3 regions of the Fictibacillus enclensis genome follow, and region 1 is predicted to be linked to each of the others. Evidence: riboswitches for the same ligand, from Rfam matches in the RefSeq annotation. Region 1 holds a riboswitch; each other region holds the start of a gene.
The links. Region 1 has a riboswitch for thiamine pyrophosphate ahead of QNH15_RS05715 (acetylornithine deacetylase). Riboswitches for the same ligand answer to the same signal wherever they lie in the genome.

Region 1 (3,423 bases):
CAAATCGTGACGTAGTTAGAAAATGGTTTTGCAAAGCCTCTAGCTCCTGATTGGTTTTTCCTTCCGCCCATTCATCAAGCTTATCCTTCAGCCAACGTGAAAGACTGCCGAAGTCTTCAGAAGCGTACATTTCAATCCAAGGGCCATAAGGATGGCCGGACAGGTTCCCTGCTTCCCTTTTCAACATGGTTCCGATCTCGTGATAGCTCCACATGCATGGCAAAAGGCAAGAGACCAGTTCGGCCAGGCTCCCCTGCTGGGACGCTGCCAGCATATACCTCGTATATGCGAGATTTATAGGCGTCGCCTTTTCGTTCTCCAGTTCCTCCTCACCGATGCCGATTTCTTTGCAATAACTGCGGTGAAGATCCATCTCTGTGTGCAGCGTTTCATGCAGAAGGCCGGAGAACCATTTAATTGTTTCAGTATCTTCTGCTTTTACCGCTCCAAGTGCGAACAGCTTGGCGTAATCCTTCAAAAATACATAATCCTGTTTCATGTAAAACATAAAGCGCTCCATCGGCAGGGAGCCATCCTTAATTCCCTGAACAAAAGGATGGCGGTGGATATGCTCCCATACCTGCAATACCCGGTCATGGAGCTGGCGGGTAAATCGGTCCTGCTGGCTACTCTTAACCATTTAAAGTGCTCCTTTCTGTATTGCACCATTTTTCAATAAACCCGGCGAGAACTTTTGCATGATGGATTAACTGCTGAAGCTCTACTCTCTCATTTAGCGAATGGGCTTCCTCCAGTTTTCCGGGGCCGTAAATCACAGTGGGTATCCCGGCTTGTCCCAGCCAGCCCGCGTCTGTCACTGTCGGTGACATGGAAACGACAGCCTCCTGCTTGGACACCTGGTGATGCTGATTCTTCAGCATGACGAGCCCCGGATGATTTTCATCAATATCAATAGCAGGAAAAATCTCTCCTCTGTCTTCGATCATCGATTTTCCGCCCCAGTCAAAGGAAGGCGGATTGTCTTTGAGCCAAGGATCTCCTTGGGCAACGGCAAGGACATGCTGCTGAATTTCCTCCGCAACCTCTTTATAAGTCTCGTTCGGATAAAAATGGACGGTAATCCAAAGCCTGCACTCATCCGCAATATAGGCCGCATTCCTTCCCCCCTCAATAACCGAAGGATTGATCGTTGTGCTGCCCGGCAAAAACCCGGGATAGACTTTGGTTACGGCCCAGTGACGCTCAAGCTCCTGCAGCCCCTGTATGACTTTCATCATCTTTTCAATGGCACTTGCACCAACAATGCCTCCGCCGGCATGAATCAATCGGGAACGGAGGCCATCATGATGAGTGGTTTTGCTTTTTATCGTGATCCAGCCTGTAATCACACCGCCCTGCCCATGGATGGCAAGATCGGATGTATCCGCCACAACGGCAAAATCAGCTTGCATACCGCGGTCGACGCATGATTTTGTTCCAGCTTCACCGGCTTCTTCTCCTGTTACGGATTGAAAATATAAATCGCCATCCAGTTCGACGCCTAATTCCCGTAACAGCTGCAGCGCAAAAAGTGTGGAGGCCATTCCTCCTTTCATATCAGCTGTGCCTCTTCCATACAAAAAATCTCCGTCTTTCCTTAATTCAAACGGCTGATGCTCCCATTCAGCTTCATCTCCTGCCGCTATCACGTCGATATGCCCATTGAGGATAAGACTTTGATACTGTTCACTGTTTCTCCCGGGTTTGGTTCCAGCCACAATCGTGTCACCGGGAAACAGCCCCCACTCTTCTGTCTCAAACCCGAGGTCCCGAAGAAGATATTTGATATAATGCTGGGCTTCCTCAGTATTTCTGGCCGGCGGGCTTTCTGTCCGGAAGGCCACAAGCGACCGAAGAATCTCGATCAAATCCTCTTTTCTTTCATCTGCCAATCTATTAATCTTGTCCTGAATACTGCTCATGCTCACCCTCCTTTATCTGCTGAACCTTTGTTGCTCTTGAAAGCAGTTGCTTTCCGTTTCAGGATGCTCGCTTTGACCGGCGCAAGTGCCTACTTTTGAGCCCTGCGGCGCAAGCTCCCCATTGGCCGGCGTAAAATACCTGCCTTTGCCGGCGTAAAACGCCTACCTGGTCTCACCTGTCACGCATATCCCGCTGGACAAGGAACGCTTCAGCAGCGTTACATCGCACGAAGAAAATGTGAAGTTCATTTTCGAGGATCTCGCACCTTGCACTCCAATCAACATATCAATGAGGATTTCTATCGCTGATCCTTATGCACATAAAAAACCGCCTTCCCCAGATGAGGAAGGCGGCTGTATGATCGATTCGTCTAAAAACCGTTTCGCAAGCCTGCTTCCCTACGCTGGCATCATCCAGATCAGGTTCCAAGGGTGTAGAACAAAGGTTCAGTCTCAGCCGTTTCCGGCTCCCCTAGCAGAGTGCTATTCAATTATCCTATCAAACTATAGTACAGATTTTTCGCTTCAGCTATATCTTTCGTGCCATGGATTAAAACTCGTCCGTCCTTGAAGAAAACAAGCCGGTGCTGTTCATCCGCCCGATAGGAGAGCAAATACGGATTTTGTTCAATCCTGCCTCCCAATCGTGCCAGCACCCCGGAAAGCTCCTCCAGATCCCGTTCCCCATGCTCAGAGGGACGGATTTGCACGGTATCTCTTCCACAGAGCACGGCTGTTTTTGTCTGGTTTTCGGGATTCAAAAAAGGATTCGTTGGATGATTGCCACAGGAAGGACAATCCTGTTTCTTTAACTTCCTTACATCCATCGCCATGTAATAATTGTTCCACAGGTCAAAGGAAACCAGTTTGTTCCGGAGTGCTTCCTTGTTTTCGGTTAACAGCTTTAACGCTTCCGCTGTCTGATGGGCTACAACCGTCTGTACAGCGGGTGCTATAATGCCTGCTGTATCGCACGTAGCTCCGCCCATCGGCACCTTTTCCAGCAAACAGCTAAGACAAGGAGTCTCTCCCGGTATAATGGTATAGCAAAGGCCATAGCTTCCCACACAGGCACCATAGATCCATGGGATCTTGGTTTCCTGAGAAATATCATTAATCAGAAGCCTTGTATCAAAATTATCCGTGGCATCAATGATGAGGTGGACAAATTCTGTCAGCTCCCTCAGCTCTTCGGCACCTGCATCCATAACAAGCCCTTCGACCTGGATATCAGAGTTAAGCTGTTCCAGCCGTTCTCTTGCCGCCACCGCTTTGGGCATCCGGTATTTTGCATCTTCCTCGCTGAACAGCTGCTGCCGCTGCAGGTTGCTCCACTCCACATAATCCCGGTCGACGATTGTGATCTTCCCAACGCCCGCACGGGCAAGAACTTCAGCATTTCCAGTGCCCAGTGCCCCGGCACCAATGATCAGTACATGCTTATTGGCCAGGAGCTCCTGGCCCCCTTCTCCGATCGGATCAAATAAGATCTGCCTGGAGT
Region 2 (3,423 bases), 100 kb from region 1:
GCTGTTTTTCTAAAAGCCTCATCCGTTCGGCAAGCTCCTCACAGTTTTTCATAAATACAGATTGGAGCCCTGTTCCTGAAACTCTTTTGCTTTTTTCTTCATTTCTTTCTCGGCTTCTTGTTTTAGTTCAGGCATGTTCCGCAGATCGTGAGAAATTCGCATAGAGCAGAACTTCGGTCCGCACATTGAACAGAAATGAGCGGTTTTCGCTCCCTGTGCGGGCAGGGTTTCATCATGGTATTCTCTTGCCCGGTCCGGGTCAAGTGACAGATTGAATTGATCCTCCCATCTGAATTCAAAACGGGCTTTGGACAGTGCGTTGTCCCGTTCCATGGCTCCCGGGTGGCCCTTGGCCAAATCGGCTGCATGGGCTGCAATCTTATAGGTGATTACCCCCTCGCGCACATCATCTTTATTGGGTAATCCCAAATGTTCCTTTGGTGTCACATAGCAAAGCATCGCAGTTCCGAACCAGCCGATCATTGCGGCTCCAATGCCCGATGTGATGTGATCATAGCCCGGGGCAATATCCGTTGTTAGCGGCCCGAGTGTATAGAAAGGCGCTTCATGGCAGATCTCCAATTGTTTATCCACGTTTTCCTTGATCTGATGCATCGGCACATGTCCTGGTCCCTCAATCATCACCTGGACGTCATGCTTCCAGGCGATTTTCGTCAGTTCTCCCAGCGTTTCAAGCTCGGCAAACTGTGCTTCATCGTTCGCATCGGCAATCGATCCTGGACGCAAACCGTCCCCAAGGGAGATGGAGATGTCATAGCGTTTGCAGATCTCACAAATTTCCTCAAAATGACTGTACAAGAAGTTTTCCTCATGGTGAGCCAGGCACCACTGGGCCAGGATGGAGCCGCCACGCGAAACGATGCCGGTCACCCGGTTGATGGTTAATGGGACATATCGGAGCAAAACCCCTGCATGAATAGTAAAGTAGTCCACCCCCTGTTCCGCCTGTTCAATTAACGTATCTTTGTACACCTCCCAGGATAAATCTTCAGCTATGCCATTCACTTTCTCAAGCGCTTGATAAATCGGGACTGTGCCAACAGGTACCGGTGAATTTCTTATAATCCATTCCCTGGTCGTATGGATGTCCTTTCCAGTGGACAAATCCATAATGGTATCCGCTCCCCAGTAAGTCGCCCAGGTCATTTTCTCAACTTCTTCTTCGATGGAGGAAGTTACTGCTGAATTGCCTATATTTGCGTTGATCTTCACGTGGAAATTCCGGCCGATAATCATGGGCTCTAACTCAGGATGGTTGATGTTTGCCGGAATAATCGCTCTTCCGGAAGCCACCTCATTGCGGACAAATTCTGACTCCAATCCTTCCCTGATGGCGATGAATTCCATTTCCGGCGAGATGATGCCTTTTTTTGCGTAATGCATCTGGGTTACATTTTTATCTTTTCGTGCACGCAGTGGTTGTTTTACAGCAACAGGGAAAGCATAGGCATTCCGTTCATTCTTTTCGTTATATCCATTGTCTTCGGGCTTCACATTACGTCCTTCATAATTTTCAGTATCATTTCTTTCCTGAATCCATGGTTTCCTTAAAACCGGAAGTCCTTTTTCTACATCTGATGTATAAAACGGATCAGTATAGGGCCCGCTTGTGTCATAAAGAAGCACCGGCGAATTCTTCTCTTCCCCTCCAGAAAGCCTGGTGGTACTCAGATTAACCTTTCTCATGGGCACCCTGATATCTTGGCGAGAACCCTCTTGATAGATTTTCTCACTGTTCGGGAATTGCGATTTCAATGAAACCTTTTTTTCGTTCTGTACTGTCATGCCACTTCCTCCTCTTGTTAAAAGTCGGAGCTACACGCAGCGGGGAATGGCGAAGCAACGGGTAAAATAAAAAAGCCAGGTTCTAATCAATAGAACCCGACAGGATAGACAAAGAAACAAACATACAAATATACCGTTATCTTCGACTCCTACTTTCCTACGCTGGTATAACCCAGATCAGGTTCAAAGGGTCAAAGGGATCGTTCTCCCCTCTCTCAGCCCGGCTACGGGCTCCCCTAGCAGAAAATATATTTTATTTTCCATGTTATCATAGCTTCTATTCAACTTTCACGCAATCCGCCTTTTGTCACAGGCTGATGCACACCTTTTTCTCTTAAATCATAAAAATGTCGCAGAACATGGTTTAATTTGACGAAAAAAGAGGAAAGGATGGAGTAGAAGAACTATCCATTACAAATCAAGGCAGGGAGAATGCATGCTAAAACATACAGAGGTTGTTTTGTTTATGAAAGAAATCGCTACGCTCACTGGCGAATATATACGTTGCAGAGATCATCTATTAAAAGAAAAAATTAAAGATGATATCGATTTTTTACATTCAGTCATTCACTCCTGACTTAACGTTTTGTGGTGGATGACTTTACATAAAACTTAAAACCTCTGTAACTTTCTGCCTTTTGCGTGTATATAAATAACCCGGAGAACCTGAACAGGTTCTCCGGGTTATTTTAGTGCTGTGTGCGTTCGAGCAATAGCTTCATGGAATGCAGCTGACCCAAATGGTTAGATTCATGAAAGAGAGACATAGCGGCCAATTCCCGGAACGTTTCCAATCCAAGAAACGGTTTTTCCAGCTTTTGCTCAAGGGCTTCTTCCGGAATTTCCTTGATGCGGAGAAGCTGCTTCTCAAGCTCGGGAGTCAATTCCTCGATGGATGGAACATCTCCTTGCCAGTCAACCGGCTTTGACCCCTTGCCAAACCATTCGACATATTTCCCGGGCAAAGCAAAGGATTTACCAAACAGAAACTGTTCGGTAACGGTTAACACGTGCCCGATGTGCCATTGTATCGTGTTGTTATACCCTTGTGGCTGAATATCAACCAGTTCTGGTGAAATCTTGCTGATGCTTCTTAAGAAAAATCCTCTTGTCATTTCGAATTGTCTGTAAAGTTCTTGGTTCATTTCTTTTATTCTCCTTTCAAAAACCCTTATTTCCTACACTAACAGAAAACACCTTCGAAATGCAGTGCAGAAGGTCTCAAATGAAAAAGGCATGCCCTCGGAGCATGCCTTTTCCATTCTTTATTTATAGGGATTTAAGGGCATCGGCTACTGGCTGGTCTCCTTCAAGGATTTCAAAAATCTTATGATTGGCATTCTCCAGGTCCAGCGACTGAACCATGACTTTCGCCACATCTGCCCGGGAGATGCTTCCCTGGCCCAGCTGCTCACCAATTTTTATTTTCCCATTTCCTCCGTCATTGGTCAGGGCGCCCGGCCTCACGATGGTATAGTGAAGCCTGCTGGATTCCAGCCGGTCGTCTGCTTCACCTTTCATCCTCAAATAATGCTGTAGTTCTTCCGGGCCTTTTTCAGGACTTCCGGCCCCCATGCTGCTTAACATGATAAAACGCTTCACCTGTTGCTTTTCCGC
Region 3 (3,423 bases), 630 kb from region 1:
TCCCTCCATCCACAGTTTCCCATCTGCCAGTCTCATCAAGCTCTTCATCACGCAGAAGATATAGCTCATCCAAAACAGCCGTTTGAAAACTTCCTGGCCCGCGCGCGCCGGAAACCGCCCGCTCTGCACAAATGCCCAGGTAAGTAAGCGATCCGGCCACCCGGTCGAATGGAGTCAAATCAGCCGTTACGGATTTAGCAAGGAACAACCCGATCAGAGAGGTGGATAAGCAACCCGTCCCTGTCACATAGGAAAGCATTTCATGCCCCCCTCTTATGATCATAGTTTCTGTCCCATCACTCAGGATATCCTCTTTACCCGTAATGGCGACCAAGCAATTCAACCGATTGGCCGCATAGCGGGCCAGTTCCGAATTGTCCTCTCCCAGACCCCCGTCTACCCCTTTTCCGCTCCATTCTTCTCCGCTTAAGAACGCGATTTCAGCCGCATTGCCGCAGATCACATTTGGAGAAACTTCCTCAATAATATCCAAAACAGCCGTTTTTCTTAACGATGATAATCCCGCACCGACCGGATCAAATACAACCGGAATTCCATTGGCTTTGGCTTTTTTTCCGGCGATAATCATTCCTTTCACCAAATCCGGTTCAACCGTTCCGATATTCAATATAAGGGCGTCGGCTGCCATTACTGCTTCTGCTGCTTCTTCATAATGATGGGCCATCATGGGGCTTCCTCCGGCAGCGAGAATTCCATTGGCCAGAAAATTCATCGTTACCTGATTGGTCATATGATGAATCAAAGGTTTTTTCAAGCGAATATCTTTTATAAGATTTGGTAATTTTGTCATTGGTATTTCCTCCTGTATGCCCAGTGGTTGGTCGGTCCATGGCCGCTTCCAAGATGAAGGGGTACGCTGATGGCTTCCTGTATAAAGGCTTTGGCGGTTTCAACGGCTTCAATCGGAGATTTTCCAACAGCAAGTTCGGCTGTTATTGCAGCAGCAAATGTACAGCCTGTTCCATGGGTTTGTGATGTTTCAATGCGTTTCCCTTCAAATTCAATCAATTGTTCCCCATCATAATACAGATCCACTGGTTCATTTTCATGGGGAAGGTGACCGCCCTTGATGACGATTTTCTTTGCTCCCAAACCATGCAGAAACTTGGCTGCGTCTTCTCTGCCCTGTTTGTCCTCAATCTTTCTTCCGGTCAGTTGCTCGGCTTCTGGAATGTTTGGAGTCAGTATTTCTGCGAGGGGAAGAAGGTGTTTCTTTAGAGCTTCTATTGCATCCTTCTTAAGCAGTTCTGACCCTCCCTTCGCGATCATCACCGGATCAACCACCACATTGGTCCATTTATATTCCTGAATAAGTGAGGATACCGCCTCAATAATTTCGGCACTGAAAAGCATGCCTGTCTTCAACGCGTCTGGCCGCAGATCATCTGCAATACTTTTCAGTTGGTCTACCACCATTTCAACCGGTATGGCATGAATATTTTGGACACCTGTAGTATTTTGGGCGGTGACGGCCGTAATGACCGACATGCCATAAGCGCCTAATTCTTGAAAGGTTTTCAGGTCGGCCTGTATGCCGGCACCTCCCCCGGAATCCGATCCTGCTATGGTTAAAGCTTTTGGTGTGTTGGACATTATAGAAAACTCCTTCTTTTTCTTGACTTCATGTAAAAAGCCGCCCTCAAAAAGAAGGCGGCTTAAACATCATCATTTAGCTGGTCGTCCGTTTAAGCCACTTCCCTACGACGGTATGATCCGTATCAGGTTCAAAGGGTCAAAGTTCACTTTTCTCAGCTTTCACAAGCTCCCCTAGTGGTTGTTGCTATAAATATTATTTACACTCTATCGTATCGGACATCAATAAAGGCGTCAAATCGGAAATATGGAATATGTCGAAAAGTTAGTGAACGGCGTTTAAAAAGAGCGCGTTACGGGCATATTTTATACAACACCCGATAGAAACTCTGGAGGGAGAGAAATTATGAATATAAAAGAGAAACTGCAAAATTTAAAAAACAACCCGGAAGATGTATACAGTCATGCTCAGTCAGAAGAAACCTTCTCAAGAAATTACACCAATCCAGTCGAAGTCAAATATATCCCGACAAAAGAAGTTTATGAATTGCGAGTTTTTGACATGGAAGGCGGTGAGCAACTGGAAAGTAAAACTTTCCATTCCGTAGATGAGGTGCTGGCTGATTTAAATCTGGAAAATCAAAAATAACAAATCTAAATTTTCAGAATAAAATTGTTGCTATTATCTCTTGGGATAAGTATACTAGTAAAAACCCACTAAAGCATTAGCTATAATTACACAAGCTTTTGCAAAAATATTCAAGGAGGAATAGAGCATGAAAGATAATACGTCGTATAATAAAGATATGAACGATCTTGTGAAATACAAACTTCAGAAGAAAAATGACCCGTTCGCTTTTAATATGGTTGCTCAGATGATCCTTGATGAGTCCTTGCACGCCTTTCAAATGAAACGTTATAAAGAACAAATAGATGAAGCCCTTGAGAAACGAGACGAAGCCAGGTTTATGGAATTGACCGACGAATACCTTCGCTTCCTGGGGTAAGAAATCAAACCTTTTTGGTTTGATTTCTTTTTTTTTTGCCCTCTCCCAGTTGTGCGGCAGTGCAAAAAGTTGCATTATCATGCGTTTATGCTAGTATTTACAAGGTGATTATTTACAACATGAGCAGTATGTACGGAGGGTAACATGAGTAAAGTAAGACGAAACGATCCTTGTCCTTGCGGAAGCGGGAAAAAATATAAACATTGCTGTCAACGGTCGCTGACAACAACAAAGATGAAACAAATGGTTGAAATCAGCCGTCACCTGGAAGGGCTGGCAAAGTTTGCTTTTGACAACTTTCATGAAGACATGGGAAAAAAAACACGGAATTTTATCCAACAATTTAATGTTGATAATGAGCAGGTGGAAACATACGCAAACTTGATGGTATGCTGGCTCATTTTTCATTCGGCGGCTCAGGACGGTAAAACACCCGTAGAACTGTACCTTATGGAACAAAAAGAAAAAGAAGAGCGTCAGGTCTACGAAGTAGTGAAAGAATGGAAGAACACCACCCCTTCACTGTATACCGTTCAGGAACAGCTAAACCGGAACGTTTATAAGCTGAGAGATTATTTCACTCATCAGGAACATACGGTTGAAATCCATTCAGAATCCCTTCCTGAAGTGGAATTACTTGTTGCAGGTTCGCTGATCGCTACAGGGGAACATCAAGAATTTTACATTGATTATGCAAAAATTCCGGTTTCCGCTTCCGATCTATCAAAGAAACTGCAAACCATTCAGTCTGAACAATTAACAATGAAGGACGATTTTCCAAATGTTCTTCACATTCTTTTGTCCAACAAGTCTGCTGTTCCGGTCAATGATTCGGTTTTAGCTCTACTGAAAAATACAGCTT

Region 2: another riboswitch for thiamine pyrophosphate. It lies ahead of thiC (phosphomethylpyrimidine synthase ThiC); the one in region 1 lies ahead of QNH15_RS05715 (acetylornithine deacetylase).
Region 3: another riboswitch for thiamine pyrophosphate. It lies ahead of thiD (bifunctional hydroxymethylpyrimidine kinase/phosphomethylpyrimidine kinase); the one in region 1 lies ahead of QNH15_RS05715 (acetylornithine deacetylase).

What each region holds. Positions count from the first base shown of each region.
Region 1 is NZ_CP126109.1:1,055,687-1,059,109, reverse strand. Features, by position in the region: gene tenA (thiaminase II) at 1-640, opposite strand, end outside; gene QNH15_RS05715 (acetylornithine deacetylase) at 633-1,922, opposite strand; TPP riboswitch at 2,302-2,406, opposite strand; gene QNH15_RS05710 (thiazole biosynthesis adenylyltransferase ThiF) at 2,414-3,423, opposite strand, start outside.
Region 2 is NZ_CP126109.1:1,159,381-1,162,803, reverse strand. Features, by position in the region: gene thiC (phosphomethylpyrimidine synthase ThiC) at 49-1,806, opposite strand; TPP riboswitch at 1,944-2,054, opposite strand; gene QNH15_RS06295 (DinB family protein) at 2,496-2,951, opposite strand; gene QNH15_RS06290 (SDR family oxidoreductase) at 3,076-3,423, opposite strand, start outside.
Region 3 is NZ_CP126109.1:1,690,525-1,693,947, reverse strand. Features, by position in the region: gene thiM (hydroxyethylthiazole kinase) at 1-811, opposite strand, end outside; gene thiD (bifunctional hydroxymethylpyrimidine kinase/phosphomethylpyrimidine kinase) at 808-1,614, opposite strand; TPP riboswitch at 1,700-1,800, opposite strand; gene QNH15_RS09065 (hypothetical protein) at 1,961-2,203, shown strand; gene QNH15_RS09060 (IDEAL domain-containing protein) at 2,331-2,561, shown strand; gene QNH15_RS09055 (YecA family protein) at 2,706-3,423, shown strand, end outside.